DNA from 4 places in the Geobacillus lituanicus genome. Region 1 is predicted to be linked to each of the others. Evidence: predicted binding sites of a transcription regulator. Region 1 holds the regulator's gene; each other region holds the start of a gene.
The links. The regulator Rex, encoded in region 1, represses fermentation and respiration genes when NADH is low (regulators of the CRP and FNR family bind a similar motif). The targets are predictions, from matches to a motif close to TTGTGAAATATTTCACAA.
Positions count from the first base shown of each region.

Region 2: a site for Rex is predicted at 1,519-1,536, ahead of ric (iron-sulfur cluster repair di-iron protein). Genes of this name have one in related genera too.
Region 3: a site for Rex is predicted at 2,325-2,342, ahead of ACR1UW_RS10545 (hemerythrin domain-containing protein). Genes of this name have one in related genera too.
Region 4: a site for Rex is predicted at 1,630-1,647, ahead of ACR1UW_RS04595 (cytochrome ubiquinol oxidase subunit I). Genes of this name have one in related genera too.

Region 1 is NZ_CP194773.1:632,793-636,721, forward strand. Features, by position in the region: gene abc-f (ribosomal protection-like ABC-F family protein) at 1-558, opposite strand, end outside; gene moaC (cyclic pyranopterin monophosphate synthase MoaC) at 654-1,142, shown strand; gene ACR1UW_RS03220 (redox-sensing transcriptional repressor Rex) at 1,158-1,799, shown strand; gene tatA (twin-arginine translocase TatA/TatE family subunit) at 1,817-1,969, shown strand; gene tatC (twin-arginine translocase subunit TatC) at 1,990-2,739, shown strand; gene ACR1UW_RS03235 (IS1182 family transposase) at 2,915-3,929, shown strand, end outside.
Region 2 is NZ_CP194773.1:1,079,789-1,083,717, reverse strand. Features, by position in the region: gene ACR1UW_RS05475 (molybdopterin molybdotransferase MoeA) at 1-1,165, opposite strand, end outside; gene ACR1UW_RS05470 (hypothetical protein) at 1,215-1,397, opposite strand; gene ric (iron-sulfur cluster repair di-iron protein) at 1,598-2,305, shown strand; gene moaA (GTP 3',8-cyclase MoaA) at 2,407-3,432, opposite strand; gene modB (molybdate ABC transporter permease subunit) at 3,487-3,929, opposite strand, start outside.
Region 3 is NZ_CP194773.1:2,077,627-2,081,555, forward strand. Features, by position in the region: gene narH (nitrate reductase subunit beta) at 1-203, shown strand, start outside; gene narJ (nitrate reductase molybdenum cofactor assembly chaperone) at 258-833, shown strand; gene narI (respiratory nitrate reductase subunit gamma) at 809-1,513, shown strand; gene ACR1UW_RS10545 (hemerythrin domain-containing protein) at 1,732-2,259, opposite strand; partial or broken gene ACR1UW_RS10550 (pyruvate synthase alpha chain) at 2,369-2,473, opposite strand; gene ACR1UW_RS10555 (uroporphyrinogen-III synthase) at 2,645-3,439, opposite strand; gene ACR1UW_RS10560 (hypothetical protein) at 3,650-3,898, opposite strand.
Region 4 is NZ_CP194773.1:910,814-914,742, forward strand. Features, by position in the region: gene ACR1UW_RS04585 (DedA family protein) at 1-10, opposite strand, end outside; gene ACR1UW_RS04590 (SpoVR family protein) at 158-1,579, shown strand; gene ACR1UW_RS04595 (cytochrome ubiquinol oxidase subunit I) at 1,868-3,214, shown strand; gene ACR1UW_RS04600 (cytochrome d ubiquinol oxidase subunit II) at 3,211-3,929, shown strand, end outside.

The DNA of each region.
Region 1 (3,929 bases):
CGGCTTGGCCAACAGCAGTTTTCCAAGGGCGAGCCGCGTCCGCTGTCCGCCGCTTAGCGAGGAAACGGGCGTTGTTTGGTAATCGTATGACGAAAATTGCAGCCCGTGCAAAACAGAGCGGATGTCGGCTTCATACTGATAGCCCCCTTGTTCTTTGTATTGCTCTTGCAGGTTGTCATACGCTTGAAGCATTTTTTCGTAGCGGGCCGGATCGGCGAGCAGATCCGGGTCGCCAAGCTGGGCGCCGAGCTCTGCCAGCTGCGCTTCGATCGCCCGGAGCGGCGCGAATACGTCCAGCATCTCGTCCCAAATGGAGCGTGACGAGTCGAGCCCGCTGTTTTGCGCCAAATAGCCGATTTTGATATGGCTTGGCTTGATGATTTCACCGCTGTCGGAAGAAAGTTCGCCGGCGATGATCTTCAGCAGCGTCGATTTGCCTGCGCCGTTGCGGCCGACAAGAGCAATGCGGGCGCGGGACTGTATTTCTAGTTTTATATTCGATAAAATAAGGTCAGCGCCAAAATATTTCGTGAGCCCATTCACTTGCAAAATGATCATGTCCGTCACCTCGCGAATAGTTTAACGCAAGTCGCGAAAACGGTCAAAGACAGATAACGAAAAATGGTGTATAGTGATAAATGGAGGAGATTGTCTTGGCATCGTTTACGCATTTCAATGAACAAGGCCGGGCGAAAATGGTCGACATTACACACAAGGAAGATACGGTCAGGATAGCGGTGGCGAGAACGAGCGTCACCGTCAACGAAGAGATTTATGAAAAGATGACGAACAATGCCATTGAGAAAGGTGATGTGCTGGCGGTAGCCCAGGTGGCCGGGGTCATGGCGGCGAAAAAAACGGCCGATCTCATTCCGATGTGCCATCCGCTTATGTTAAAAGGCATCGATATTGCCTTTGCTTGGGAAAAAGAGGCGGAAGCGTATAAACTTGTGATTACCGTGACGGTCAAAACGAAAGGGAGCACAGGAGTGGAGATGGAAGCGCTGACGGCGGCCTCGGTATGCGCATTGACTGTGTACGACATGTGCAAATCGCTCGATAAAGGAATGACGATCGGTCCAACGTATTTGGTCGAGAAAACGGGCGGGAAGTCCGGCCATTATCGACGGAAAACCGATTAGCTGGGGGATGAAACGATGAGCAACGAACAACCGAAAATCCCGCAGGCGACTGCCAAGCGTCTGCCGTTATACTATCGGTTTTTGAAAAATTTACATGCCTCAGGGAAGCAGCGCGTGTCCTCCGCCGAGCTGAGCGAGGCGGTGAAAGTCGATCCGGCGACAATTCGCCGCGACTTTTCGTATTTTGGCGCGCTCGGCAAAAAAGGATACGGGTATAATGTCAATTATTTGTTGTCGTTTTTCCGCCAGACACTTGAAGAGGACGAAGTGACCGAAGTCGCTCTGTTTGGCGTCGGCAATTTAGGCACCGCCTTTTTAAACTACAACTTTTCGAAAAATAACAACACGAAAATTGTCATGGCGTTTGATGTCGATGAACGGAAGGTCGGAACGACAGTCGGCGGGGTGCCGGTCTATCATCTCGATGAGCTGGAGGAGCGGCTTCGCGGCGACATTCCGGTCGCGATTTTAACCGTGCCGGCCGCCGCAGCTCAAGCGCTGACCGACCGCCTTGTCGCGCAAGGAATTAAAGGCATTTTAAACTTTACTCCGGCGCGGCTGAACGTGCCAAACCATATTCGCGTCCATCATATCGATTTAGCCATTGAGCTGCAGTCGCTCGTCTATTTTTTGAAAAACTATCCATCGCCATCGTAAAAAGGAGAGAACAACACATGAAATATTTGTTGCTCGTTCTTGTCATTTTGTTGCTGTTTGGCACGAAAAAGTTGCCGGAGTTGGGACGGTCGTTCGGCCAGTCGCTTCGCGAGTTTAAAGACGCCACAAAAGGGCTCGCTGATGACGAAGAAACGAAAACCGACCGATGACAAGGCAGGATGGGGAAACGATGAATGACAAAGAAATGTCCGTGTATGAACACCTCGGAGAGCTGCGGAAACGGCTGATCATCGTGCTTCTCTTTTTCGTTGCGGCGCTTGTAGCCAGCTTCTTTTTTGTCGATGACGTCATTGTGTATTTGCAGCACACTGCGGAAGCGAAACAGCTGACGATGAACGCGTTCCGCCTCACCGACCCGATCAAAGTGTATTTTCAGTTTGCCTTTGTCATCGCCGCTGTACTGACCGCTCCGGTGCTGCTCTATCAAATTTGGGCGTTCGTCAGTCCGGGGCTGTATGAAAAAGAGCGGAAAACAACGCTCAGCTACATTCCAGCATCGATCATTCTATTTTTAGCCGGGGTTGGTTTTGCGTATTTCGTCTTGTTTCCATTTGTCGTCCGGTTTATGAATCAGCTGGCGGAACGGCTCGGCATTCAACAGATGATCGGCATTAATGAATATTTTCAGTTTTTGCTGCAGCTCGTGCTGCCGTTTGGCATCGTGTTTCAGCTGCCGATTGTTGTCCTGTTTTTCACCCGCTTAGGGCTTATTACGCCGCAGCTTCTTGTTCGCATCCGCAAGTATGCGTATTTGGCGCTGCTTATTTTAGCGGCCGCCATTACGCCGCCGGATGTGTTGTCGCAAGTGATCGTCATGATTCCACTGACGCTTTTGTATGAGGGGAGCATCTGGGTTGCCAAAATCGGCTATCGAAAGGCGCAATTAGCGGCGGAGGAAGGAAGCGGCGATCCATATTGAGGGCAGCATCAAGAGGACGGTTCATACGGCGCCAGGCAAAAGGGGCTGACCCAAAACACGAATGCGTTTTGGGATCAGCCCCCACTTTTTTGCCTCAAATATAGAAGAATCGCCCTTTTTTCTGGTAGAATAGAGTCACCAAAACCACTACCACCGAAAGAAGGGCGATTCTTTTATGAAACATGATCATATTTCCTTTAAAGAGTATACCATGGACAACCTCTCTTTGCCAAGCAACATCGCCGATCTCATTCCACGGGATAACATGGCCCACGTGGTTCATGAGATGGTTGAACGCATCCCGATGGAGACGTTTCTTGCTTACTACAAAGGAGGGGGCGCCTCCGCCTATCATCCGAAAATGATGACCAAAATTCTCCTTTACGCTTACACCCAAAAAATGTATCATGGCCGTGAGATTGCACGGCAGCTCGAAGTCCACCTTCCCCTCATGTGGCTAAGTGGATTTCAAAAGCCGGACTTCCGCTCCATCAATCGGTTTCGTTCGGAGCGGATGAAAGACCTGATTGACGACCTGTTCCGGGAAATGATCACGCTGCTCGTGGCCGACGGCTATGTCAAGATGGAAGATTATTTTGTGGATGGAACGAAAATTGAAGCGAATGCCAACCGGTACACCTTCGTTTGGCGCAAATCGGCTGAGAAGTACCAGGAGAAACTCCAAGCCAATGTCGATCGGCTGATTGCCCAGATCGAGGCGATCGTGGAAGAAGAAAAGGCGGAAGACATCGACCCTTCGCCGGCCTTTACGTCAGAAGAAATCCGAAAGAAAACCGAGGAGTGGGAAAAACGGTTGGAGGCCGAGCCGGACAACCAACCGTTGAAGAAGGCCATCAAGAAGATGAAGGAGGACTACTTGCCCCGCAGTGAAAAGTATGAACACCAACTCCATGTATGCGGGGATCGCAACAGCTATTCCAAGACCGATGTGGATGCCACCTTCATGCGGTTGAAGGAGGATCACATGCGAAACGGCCAGCTCAAGCCGGCCTATAACGTACAGGTGGGTTCTTCCGGCCAATTTATTTTGGGGTATTCCCTTCATCAGAGGCCGGGCGACACTCGTTGTCTTCTCCCGCATTTGGAGACCGTTCGAGAGAAGTACGGCGTGGAACCCGAACGTTTGATCGCTGACGCGGCTTATGGCTCGGAAGAGAACTACGTGAAGC
Region 2 (3,929 bases), 450 kb from region 1:
CGTTCGCAAAGGCAAGCGAGGTGACGATGTTCGACTTGTCCATGCCGACCGGTTTGACGATGAGACGACCATCGACCGCCTCGACCCGGCTGCGCACGAAGCGGGTGAACGGGTTCGGCTTCGGAAAATCGGCGCCAAGGGTGGCTTTCGCTTTTTTCAAATACGGCTTGGCCGAAAACAGCCGCGTGCGCACGACCGGGCGGACGAACAGCTCATACCCGACGTAGCACGCCGACGGGTTTCCGGATAGACCGAACAGCAGCTTGCCATCAATCTCGGCGACGGTCGTCACGCTCCCCGGGCGCATGGCGATTTTGTTAAACAACACGTTCGCTCCGAGCCGCTTGTAAATGGCGGGCAAATAATCGAAATCCCCGACCGAGACGCCGCCGGTCGTAATGAGCATGTCCACTTGATCGAGCGCCTGGCGCACAGCGTGAAAACACGCATCGAGGTCGTCGGCCAACTGGCCGAAATAAATCGGCTCGGCGCCGCTTTTGAACACCTGCGCCTCGATCATGTAGGCGTTGCTGTTGCGGATTTTTCCCGGCACAAGCGGTTCCGAGACGTCGAGCAGTTCGCTTCCAGTCGCAAAAATGCCAATCCGCGGCTTTTTCGCCACCTTCACTTCGGCGTAGCCGAACGTCGCCAAGAGCGCCGCCACCCCGGGATTGATGCGCGTTCCTTTTTCGACAAGCGGCTGCCCTTTTTTCGCATCTTCCCCTTGAAACGAAATGTTGTCGCCAGGGCGGAACGGGCGTTTAATGGCCATATACGTTTTTCCATCCCGCTCGTACTGTTTGGCGAGCTCCAACATGACGACCGCATCGCATCCTTGGGGAATTTGCGCCCCGGTCATCAAGCGCACCGCTTGAAACGGACCGACGGGCTGCTTCGCCACTTGCCCGGCGCCGATCGTTTCAATGACTTCAAACTCGACCGGATGGTCAAGTCCCGCTCCTTCCGAGTCGGCGGCGCGAATGGCAAATCCGTCATACGGCGAGCGGTCAAACGGCGGCACGTCATGGTCAGCACGCAAATCTTCGGCCAAATAGCGGCCATACGACTGGCGAAGCGGCACCGTCTCCTCTTCTCCCACTCCGGCATAACGCATCACCCGATCGATCGCTTCCGCTACAGGAATCGGGGTTCGTCTTTCGACCATCTCTCCCTCTCCTTTCGATCATACGGCTGGCGGCAACCATATCGTTCTTTCAACGTTGTTGCCATTGTTGCAGCTGTTTTATGCCTTCTGCCAACTTTTCATCAACGACGCTCGCATCGGCAATATGCCGCAAAATCATCTCCCGCGTTTCGCCAAACAAAGCAGCGGACTGTTCGAGCTCTTGCATCACTTCATCCGCATAGCGGCATTGTTCTTGAATATAGTTTAGCACGTCTTGAGCCCGATTTTCGACTCGATCGATCAGCTGATTTCGTCTCTTTTATTGTACAGGAAAGAAGAGAGACAACGTTGTGATGTTGATCACATTTCCTTGTTGTCCGCTTTTTTTGCTTGTGTGAGATGCATCACAACGTTGACATGGAAAACAAGGTATACTGAAGCTGCAACGATTTGACGATGGAGGGATCCGAAATGGAACAGCGGTTTACCGAACAATCGTTGATCGGCGATATTGTCACTCAATTTCCGAAAGCAGCGGATTTGTTTAAAGCGCGGCGCATTGATTTTTGCTGCGGCGGGCAGCGCCCGTTAAAAGAAGCCATCGAAGAGCGCGGACTCGATGGCGAAGCGCTCCTTCGCGAGCTGAACACCCTTTACGCGGAGGCGCAAAACAAGCCGACCGGAAACTGGAGCGAAGCGCCGCTAGCCGATTTGGTCGATCATATCATCAACACGCACCACCGCTATTTGAACGAGGAGCTGCCGCAGCTCAGCCCGTATGTCACGAAAGTATTGCGCGTGCACGGTATGCACCATCCGCATCTGTCCCACGTGCATAAACGGTTCCATGAGTTAAAAACGGAGCTTGAGCAACATCTCATTAAAGAGGAAACGGGCGCATTCCCGCTCATTTTGCAATTTGCCGACAACCCATCGCCGGAAAACCGGGAAGCGGTCGAGCGGGCCGTTCGCGAACTGGTCAATGAACATGACGCAGCCGGCGATTTGATGAAAGAAATTCGTGAAATCACAAACGACTTCACCCCGCCAGAAGACGCGTGCGGCACGTATCGCCTCGTCTACAACCGACTCGCGGCGCTCGAAGACGATTTGTTTACCCACATCCATTTGGAAAACAACATCCTCTTCCCGCGCGTGTTGGCGGCGGTGAAGGCATAACCAAGCAAAACCATTCCCCCATTTCTAAGGCAAAGGCAGGCGCAACGAGCGATAAAAAGCAGGGCTGCTTCTTTGACGAAAAGAGCAGCCCCGTTTCTTTGTTATCCCCCAATATACGACATTTCAATTTTCGGGCGCTGTTTCGCTGTCTCTGCCGTCCGTTCTTCCGAATAGCGGTCTGTCCGCTCGCTCCAAATGGCGGCGATCAGCGCCTTCAGCTCTTCTTTCCCCGCGCCGGCGCGCAGTTTGTCTTTCAACGACACGCCCTCAGAAGCAAACAAACACGTGTACAGCTTGCCGTCGGCGGAAATGCGCGCCCGTGTGCAGCTTCGGCAAAACGTTTCCGTCACGGAGGCGATAAAGCCGACTTCCACCTCCGTGCCGACGTAGCGATAGCGGCTCGCCACTTCGCCGAAGTACGCTTTTTCAACCGGTTCAAGCGGGTGCATGGCGTTGATTTGTTCATACATCTCTTTTTTCGTCACGACATGGGAGTAATCCCAGCCGTTCGTCGTGCCGACATCCATAAATTCAATCAAGCGGAGCGGGATGCCCAAGTCTTTAAAGTAAGCCGCCATCGGCACGATTTGCGAGTCGTTCCACCCTTTTTTGACGACCATGTTCACTTTTACTCCAAGCCCCGCCTCGCGCGCCGCTTCAATGCCTTTCAACACCGGAGCAGAGCCGATGCCAATGCCGTTCATTTTTCGGAAAATGTCATCATCCAACGCATCCAAACTGACGTTGACGCGCTTCAACCCGGCTTCTTTCAACCGCTGCGCCCATTTCACCAAATGAACGCCGTTGGTCGTCAATCCAATATCGCGCAGGCCAGGGAGCGCGGACAGCCGCTCAATGAGCGCAGCGAGGTCGCGCCGAAGCAACGGCTCGCCGCCGGTCAGGCGGATTTTTTCAACGCCAAGCTCGACAAAACATTCCACTAAAAGCGCCATTTCGTCAACGGTTAACAGCTGGTCTTCCGCCAAAAAGCGAAAATTCGGCCCGAACACTTCCGCAGGCATGCAATAGACGCAGCGAAAATTGCATTGATCGATGACCGACAACCGCAAATCGCGAAGCGGGCGGGCGAGGCGGTCGGTGATCTTCACCCGGTCGCGCTCTTCCATGTCGCTCCCTCCTTTCCCTTTCATGGGCCGCGTGATGTTCCAACGGCCTGCTCCTTATCGCTGCCAACGGCCTAGTTTCGCCGCACAGGACAATAAACTAAATGACAATCCAATCGTGACCGCCACCCATGCCCACGCCAACTCCATCCGCCCCGACTCCATCGCCATATAGACAGCGGTGGGGATCGTTTGCGTTTTTCCCGGAATATTCCCGGCAAACATGAGCGTCGCGCCAAACTCCCCCAGGCTGCGGGCAAACGACAGCACCGCCCCGGACAACAAGGCGTTTCTGGCCAGCGGCAGCGAAATATGCCAAAACACTTGGCGCTCATTCGCCCCATCGATGCGCGCCGCTCCTTCAACGGTTGGATCAACGGCTTCCAGACCCGCTTTGGCCGCCTGGTACATGAGCGGAAATGACACAACAACCGCCGCCATCACCGCCGCGCCGGGTGTAAACAGCACCGTTGTGTGAAACCACGTTTCCATCAACTGTC
Region 3 (3,929 bases), 1.4 Mb from region 1:
AGCCGGACACCCGTCTCATTGAATCGCTCGGCTTAAGCCGTGAAGACATTGAAGAGATGTACCGTTTGCTCGCGATTGCCAAATACGAAGACCGCTTCGTCATTCCAGCATCGCACCACGAAGAAGTCGCTGACCTCTACGCCGAACAAGGCAGCTGCGGGCTGGCGTTCGCCGGCGGCCCGGGCGCTTGCGGCACGCTGTAAAAGGAGAAAGAAGGCGAGCCCCGCCCCCTTCAACAATGAAATGGAGGATTTACGATGAACAGCGAACAACAACAAACGGTCTTTCTATGTGTATCGTATTTGTTGTCTTACCCGGACGAACAGTGGGCCGAATCGCTTCCTGACTGCCTAGACGCCATCCGCTCGCTTGACGATGAAACCGTCCGCGCGCCGCTTTTGGCAGTGGCCGAACAGCTCGCGGTCACCCCGACTCGAGAGCGGACGGAGCAATATGTCGAAACATTTGATTTCGGCAAAAAAACGAATTTGTACTTGACGTATATGACAAACGGCGAGCAGCGGGAGCGCGGAATCGAACTCGTTGCCTTAAAAGCGCGCTACGAGGCGGCCGGATTCGCCGTCTCCGATCACGAGCTGCCCGACTACTTGCCGCTCATGCTTGAATGGATGGCCTATGCAGATCAAGAGCATACGACCGCCTTGCTCGCCGATTATGCCGGCCATATCCGCGAAATCGGCGACCGGCTGGCAGCGGCAGGCAGCCCGTATGCACAGCTGTTTGACGCGCTCAATCACACATTCACTCAACTCGGCGTGACGCCGCTCCCGAAAGGAGGTGCAACGGCATGGCCAGCCAATTTCTCTGGGTGATTGTTCCGTATTTGGCGCTTGTCCTATTTGTCGCCGGCCATATTTGGCGCTACCAGCGCGACCAGTTTGGCTGGACATCCAAATCAAGCGAACTGCTCGAAAAACGGCAGTTGCGCCTTGGAAGCCTTCTCTTTCACTGGGGCATTTTGTTCGTGTTTGTCGGCCACGTGATGGGCATTCTCATTCCCAAGCCGTTTTACGAGGCGCTTGGCGTGACAGAAGAGATGTACCACGCCCTCGCCTTGGCAGGCGGCATTCCGGCCGGCTTGGCGGCCTTCGTTGGTTTGGTGATCCTTTTTCGCCGCCGCTTGACGGTCAAGCGCGTACGGACGACAAGCAGCACCGGCGACTGGGTCGCGCTCGGATTTTTGCTTGTCGTGATCGCCAGCGGGTTGTCGTCGACGTTTCTGAACATCGATTCGCACGGGTTTGATTACCGGACGACAATCGGCCCGTGGTTTCGCGGCCTTCTTACGTTCCGTCCGAACCCAGCTTATATGGAAGCGGTGCCGCTTTGGTTTCAGATTCATATTCTCGCTGCATTCGGTTTGTTCGCCGTCTGGCCGTTCACCCGTCTCGTTCACGTATTCAGCTTCCCGCTCCGCTACTTGCAGCGCAGCTACGTCGTCTATCGAAAGCGAATGCCAAAACAAGCAGAGCCGGTCAACCGCGCCAAGTAAGCGAGCGGCGGGCGTCACATCAGGAACCCTAAACTGAACAGGCGGAGGGGGCAACCGATTGCCTAACAGCCGGCCTGTCAACTTTAACGGCGGCGGGAACGAAACAACGTGCGCTTCCGCATACCCTAACGATCATGCATAACAACCGGCCAACAAATGAACCAATAATAAAAAACAGGATGCCCGTCGTTTGGGGCATCCTGTTTTTTATTTGTTACTTAGTTAATGCGCGCAAACAGCTCCTCTTTCTCCGCATCGGACAACAACCGCTCGGCCATCGGGAAGAGCACGTTCTCCTCTTTCATGAAGTGCTCATCCAAAATATGATACGCCTCAATCACCGCGCCGGCAAGCGTCAACGCCTGCCTGCTGTCGATGTTCTCCGGCAGCTGGGCGGTCTTTTCTAAAAACATGGAAAGGCGCGTTTTCGCCTGTTCGTGTTCGTATTCCATAACGGCGATAGGGCCGGTCGTCCGCCCGATGTACCGAGCCATCATTGGGAACAATACGCCTTCTTCCCGCTCCGAATGCGGATCTAAGGCGGCGACGAACGATTCAACTTTTTCTCTCAAATCAGCGAGCGGCTCACGCCAGTTGCGGTCATTTTCCCCGCGGCCGATCGCCTCCGCTGCGGCAAGCAGCTGCTCCATTTGGGCGCGCAGCGGGCCGTGTTCTTGTTTTAATTGCGCCAGACCGGCGCATAATTTCACCCCTTCAGGGCCGCCCATATGGCAAAATGAATGCATCATCAATTCCTCCTTTTTATGATCCGTCCGTTGTTTCCATTATACTGTGTGCAGCATCTCCATCGTTGTGAGTCATATCACACCGCCGACAGGCAAGCGCAAAAAAAAACAGCACGCTCGCCCCCATGAGCGACGCGCCGTAGCAAATCCCCGCCGAACCGTGCTCGCCATCTGCTGGAATGAGCTTCGTTTCATGCTCGCCCCACCCTTTCATATGAAAAATACATCCCCAGTTTTATTATAAGCGGAAAATGTTCGAAAAACTGTGACAAAAAATAAACAGTTTAGCATTTTTGATGAAACACATAATATAAAACATTTAACAAAAAGATGATCTCTTATATAGCAGGTTGGACAATTGATATAAAACAACCCTCAACAGGGCTTATTGTTGAAAATAACGGGCAAGCGTCACAATCATCGCTCCCATCCGCTCATGTTCCGGGGCGATGACGCGATCGACTCCCTCTTCTTCCAATGCTTCTTTTGTCACTTTGCCAACGGCGCAGGCCACGACATCGGTGCGAAACGCGTCAAGCAGCGGTGCGATCTCTTTTTTCTCGCGGGCGAACGAAAAGAAAAAGCGGACTTGCATCGCCGATGTAAAACAGACGGCATCGACTTCGCGCCCGACGATTTCTTTATACAATGTCGCCAGTGTCTCCTCATCCGGAGCGATATGCCGGTATGGCAACAATTCCGTATACAAAGCGCCTTGTTCAAGAAAAAACTGCTTCAAGGCTGGCGCGGTATCGCCGTACAGCTGTACAACAACGTTTTTTTCCGCAAAGTCGTGCCCATAAAGAGCAGCAATCAACCCTTTCGTCGTCCCGTCCTCGCTTGCGGCCACCGGGGTGACGCCGATTTGTTTCAACGCCGTCACCGTTTTATAGCCGCGGGCAGCCACGTTCGCTTCCTTGATCGTTCGATGCCATTGAGCAGCCATTCCCTCCCGGTCGGCCGCTTCCAACAGCGCCTCAAAGCCGATTCCCGTCGTAAATACGATCCAGTCCGGCCGCATGGCGATGACGGTTCGCATTTCCTCTCCCAGTTCGCTTCCCTTTGAAAAGACGGTCCCTTGCGCCGGACGAATGATGGCCGTTCCTCCTTGCTTTTCAATAAGCGTTGTCATTTCGTCCAGTTTGCGTGACGCGCATAAGGCAATCCGTTTGCCATGCATGTCCCTTCCCCCTTATGGTCAGTCGTTCGTCCTTTCCATTCTAAAAGATGGTCTTTGCCTATGCAACAAAAAACCATTCCGCTCCCTGGCACATCGCAACGCGAATGCCGCCTTCATTGGGTATAGCGCCCAGCGCAACAGAACAGACCGCAGGCAGAAACAGCCGACCACCATCAAAAAAACACGCGCCCAAAGACGCGTGCCCTCCGTTCAACGAGTATGTACCATGGCCTCTTCTCCCCGACGGTCAAAGGAACCGATGATGCGCGTCGGCTCGACGGAAATGATCCGATCGAGCGGGATGTTCATCAGCCGCATTTGCCGATTGTAAACGAACAGTTTGCGTGCTTCTTGATACAGCTTGACCGGCAGCACGACCGCCTCCCCCTGCTCCGTTTGCACGCGCACCGGCTGCTTCTCTTCAATCCACGCCGAAAGTTGTTGGTACAATTCGTTCATTCCGCTTGTTCCCCCTTCTCACCCATTCCTA
Region 4 (3,929 bases), 280 kb from region 1:
ATTGATGCAAACGATCACCACGCTTTATGGAAATATGTCGTGTACAACACAAATTATAACGGGCGGCAGGCCGAAATGGAAAGCACGGGCAATGATTCAATGTATCAAAACTTCTTTTCCCTCATACATTGTGGTAAGGGGAAAAGGGGGGATTTGGATGCGGCAGGACGAGCTGAAAGAGCTGGAACGGGCGATTGCGGAGATTACAGAAATCGCAGAAGGATTTGGGTTGGACTTTTACCCGATGCGCTATGAGATTTGCCCGGCTGACATTATTTATACATTTGGCGCTTATGGGATGCCGACGCGGTTTTCCCACTGGAGTTTCGGGAAACAGTTTTACAAAATGAAGCTCCATTATGACTTAGGATTAAGCAAAATTTACGAACTTGTCATTAACTCGGATCCTTGTTATGCATTTTTGCTCGATACGAATACACTGATCCAAAATAAGCTAATTGTCGCCCATGTGTTGGCCCACAGCGACTTTTTCAAAAACAACGTCCGCTTCAGCAACACGAAGCGCGATATGGTCGAGAGCATGGCGGCGACAGCAGAGCGGATCAAACATTATGAGCACCAATACGGAAAATGGGAAGTGGAAAAGTTTCTGGATGCCGTCTTAGCCATTCAGGAGCATATCGATCCGTCGCTGTTGCGGCCAAAGTTGTCATGGACGTGGGAAGATACGGAAGTGTACGAAGAGGAGGAGTCTCCGAAAACATCGACGCCGTACGACGATTTATGGTCGCTTGACGAGCGAAACAAACTGAAAACGCCGCCGCGAAAAAAACGGCGCAAGTTTCCGCCGCAACCGGAAAAAGATGTGCTATTGTTCATCGAAGAATACAGCCGCGAACTGGAGGATTGGCAACGCGACATTTTAACGATGATGCGCGAGGAAATGCTTTATTTTTGGCCGCAGCTGGAGACGAAAATCATGAACGAAGGATGGGCGACGTATTGGCATCAGCGCATTTTGCGGGAAATGGACTTAACGAGCGATGAAGCCATTGAATTCGCGAAGTTAAATGCCAACGTCGTGCAACCGTCGCGCACCGGCATTAACCCGTACTATTTAGGATTGAAAATTTTTGAAGACATTGAAGAACGGTGGAACAATCCGACCGAGGAAATGAAAAAATACGGTGTCAAGCCAGGCTCAGGACGGGCGAAAATTTTTGAAGTGCGTGAGCTTGAGTCCGATATTTCGTTTTTGCGCAACTATTTGACGAAAGAGCTGATCATGCGGGAAGATATGTACTTATTCCAAAAACAAGGGAAAGATTACAAAATTGTCGACAAGCATTGGGAACATATTCGCGACCAACTCGTCAGCATGCGGGTGAACGGCGGGTTCCCGTACATTACGGTGAACGACGGCGACTATATGCGCAATGGGGAACTGTATTTAAAGCATTGGTATGAAGGGATTGAATTGGATTTGAAATATTTGGAGAAAGTGCTGCCGTACATTTATCAGCTTTGGGGCCGGCCCGTCCATATGGAAACGGTCGTCGAAGAAAAGCCGATGTTGTTTACGTATGATGGGAAGACGGTGCATCGAAAATATTTATAATTTGAATAAAAAGCAGGGAAATCCTGCTTTTTTTGTTTGTTACGATGAATATGTGAAAAATGACACAAATTGTTCGAAATCATGGCGGATAACGTTCCCGATTTTATGAAATAATATGAAGTGGATAGTTTGTGATGGTTGTCACAATTTTTCATGATTGTCTAAGCGTCCGGGGGGATGAATATGTGGGAGCGGCACGAAAAAGCGCTTGTGTTCATTAGTTTTGCTGTCGCAGCAGTTGTCTTGCTTTCCTTGATTGGCCGCTTGTTTTCATAAGGGGGGATGACCATGACTAACTATGATCCGGTGCTGCTTAGCCGTGTTTTGACGGGATTGACGCTAACCGTCCATATTCTTTATGCCACAATCGGCGTCGGGATTCCACTGATGATTGCCATCGCCCAGTGGGTCGGGATCCGGAAAAACGATATGCATTATATTTTGCTTGCCCGCCGCTGGACGCGCGGCTTCGTCATTACCGTCGCCGTCGGCGTTGTGACCGGAACGGCGATCGGCTTGCAGCTGTCGCTTTTATGGCCGAACTTTATGCAACTGGCCGGCCAAGTGATCAGTTTGCCGCTATTTATGGAGACGTTCGCCTTCTTTTTTGAAGCCATTTTTCTCGGGATTTATTTGTATACATGGGATCGGTTTGAAAACCAGAAAAAACATTTGCTATTGCTTATTCCAGTGGCGATCGGTTCTTCCGCGTCGGCTATGTTTATTACGATGGTGAACGCGTTTATGAATACGCCGCAAGGGTTTGAGATGAAAAACGGCGAGCTCATCAATATTGACCCGATCGCCGCGATGTTCAACCCGGCGATGCCGACGAAAGTCGCCCACGTGCTGGCGACGGCGTATATGACGTCGGCGTTTGTGCTCGCTTCGATTGCGGCGTGGCATTTATGGAAGGGCAACCGTCATGTGTACCACCGCAAGGCGCTTCATTTGACGATGAAAACGGCGCTCATTTTTTCCGTAGCGAGCGCTCTTGTCGGCGACTTGTCAGGAAAGTTTTTAGCCGAATACCAGCCGGAGAAGCTGGCGGCTGCCGAATGGCATTTTGAAACGAGTTCCCATGCGCCGCTCATCTTATTTGGTACGTTGACGGAGGACGGGGAAGTGAAATACGCCCTTGAAATTCCATATGCGTTAAGCATTTTGGCGCACAACCACCCGGGGGCGGTTGTGACCGGGCTGAACGATATTCCAAAAGATGAGCGTCCACCGCTTTATATCCATTATTTGTTTGATGTCATGGTGACGATTGGTGTGTTTTTAATGATTTTATCGGCTGTTTATTGGCTCGGATCGATTTTTCGCTGGAAATGGACAGCGAAAAAATGGTTTTTTGGGCTGTTGATCGCAGGGGGGCCGTTGGCGATGATCGCCATTGAAGCCGGTTGGTATTTGGCGGAGGTCGGGCGGCAGCCGTGGATTTTGCGCGGCTATATGAAAACGGCGGAAGGGGCGACATCGTCCGCTCATGTTGATACGATGCTTGTTTTGTTTTGTCTTTTGTATATGGTGCTCGTCATTGCAAGCGCCACGGTGCTTGTCCGTATGTTTCGACGCAACCCGGTCGAACGGGAGCTGGAAGAGCGCGCCAATAACGGGGAGGTGACGCCATGACGCTCGAAGTCATCGGCATCTCGGTGTTATGGCTGTTTTTGTTCGGGTATATTATCGTTGCCTCGATTGACTTTGGGGCCGGGTTTTTCAGCGCCTACAGCCATTGGGCGAACAAACAGCATATTTTGCACCGCATCATCCAGCGCTATCTGTCGCCGGTGTGGGAAGTGACAAACGTCTTTCTCGTTTTTTTCTTTGTCGGGATCGTCGGCTTTTTTCCGAAAACGGCGTATTATTATGGCTCGGTGCTGCTCGTTCCGGCCAGCATTTCGATTGTTTTGCTCGCTATTCGCGGTTCATACTATGCGTTTCACACATACGGAGGGACGGAGCGGAACTGGTATTTGCTCGCTTACGGGCTGACGGGCTTATTGATCCCCGCTTCGCTGTCAGTCGTCTTGACGATTTCAGAAGGCGGGTTTGTCGAGAGGCGCGGAGGGGCCGTTGTGTTGGATTACGAAAAACTGTTTGCAAGTCCTTTGTCATGGAGCATCGTATTGTTAAGCGTCACAAGCGTCTTGTACATTTCCGCCGTGTTTTTGACGTATTATGCGAACGCGGCGGGGGACGAGCGGGCGCGAGAGCTGTTGCGCCGCTATGCTCTGCTTTGGAGCGGGCCGACGATGTTGTCAGCGTTGCTCATTATTTACCAACTCCGCTACCATAATCCAGAGCATTACGCCAACTTATGGCAGATGGCATGGATGTTGGTTGT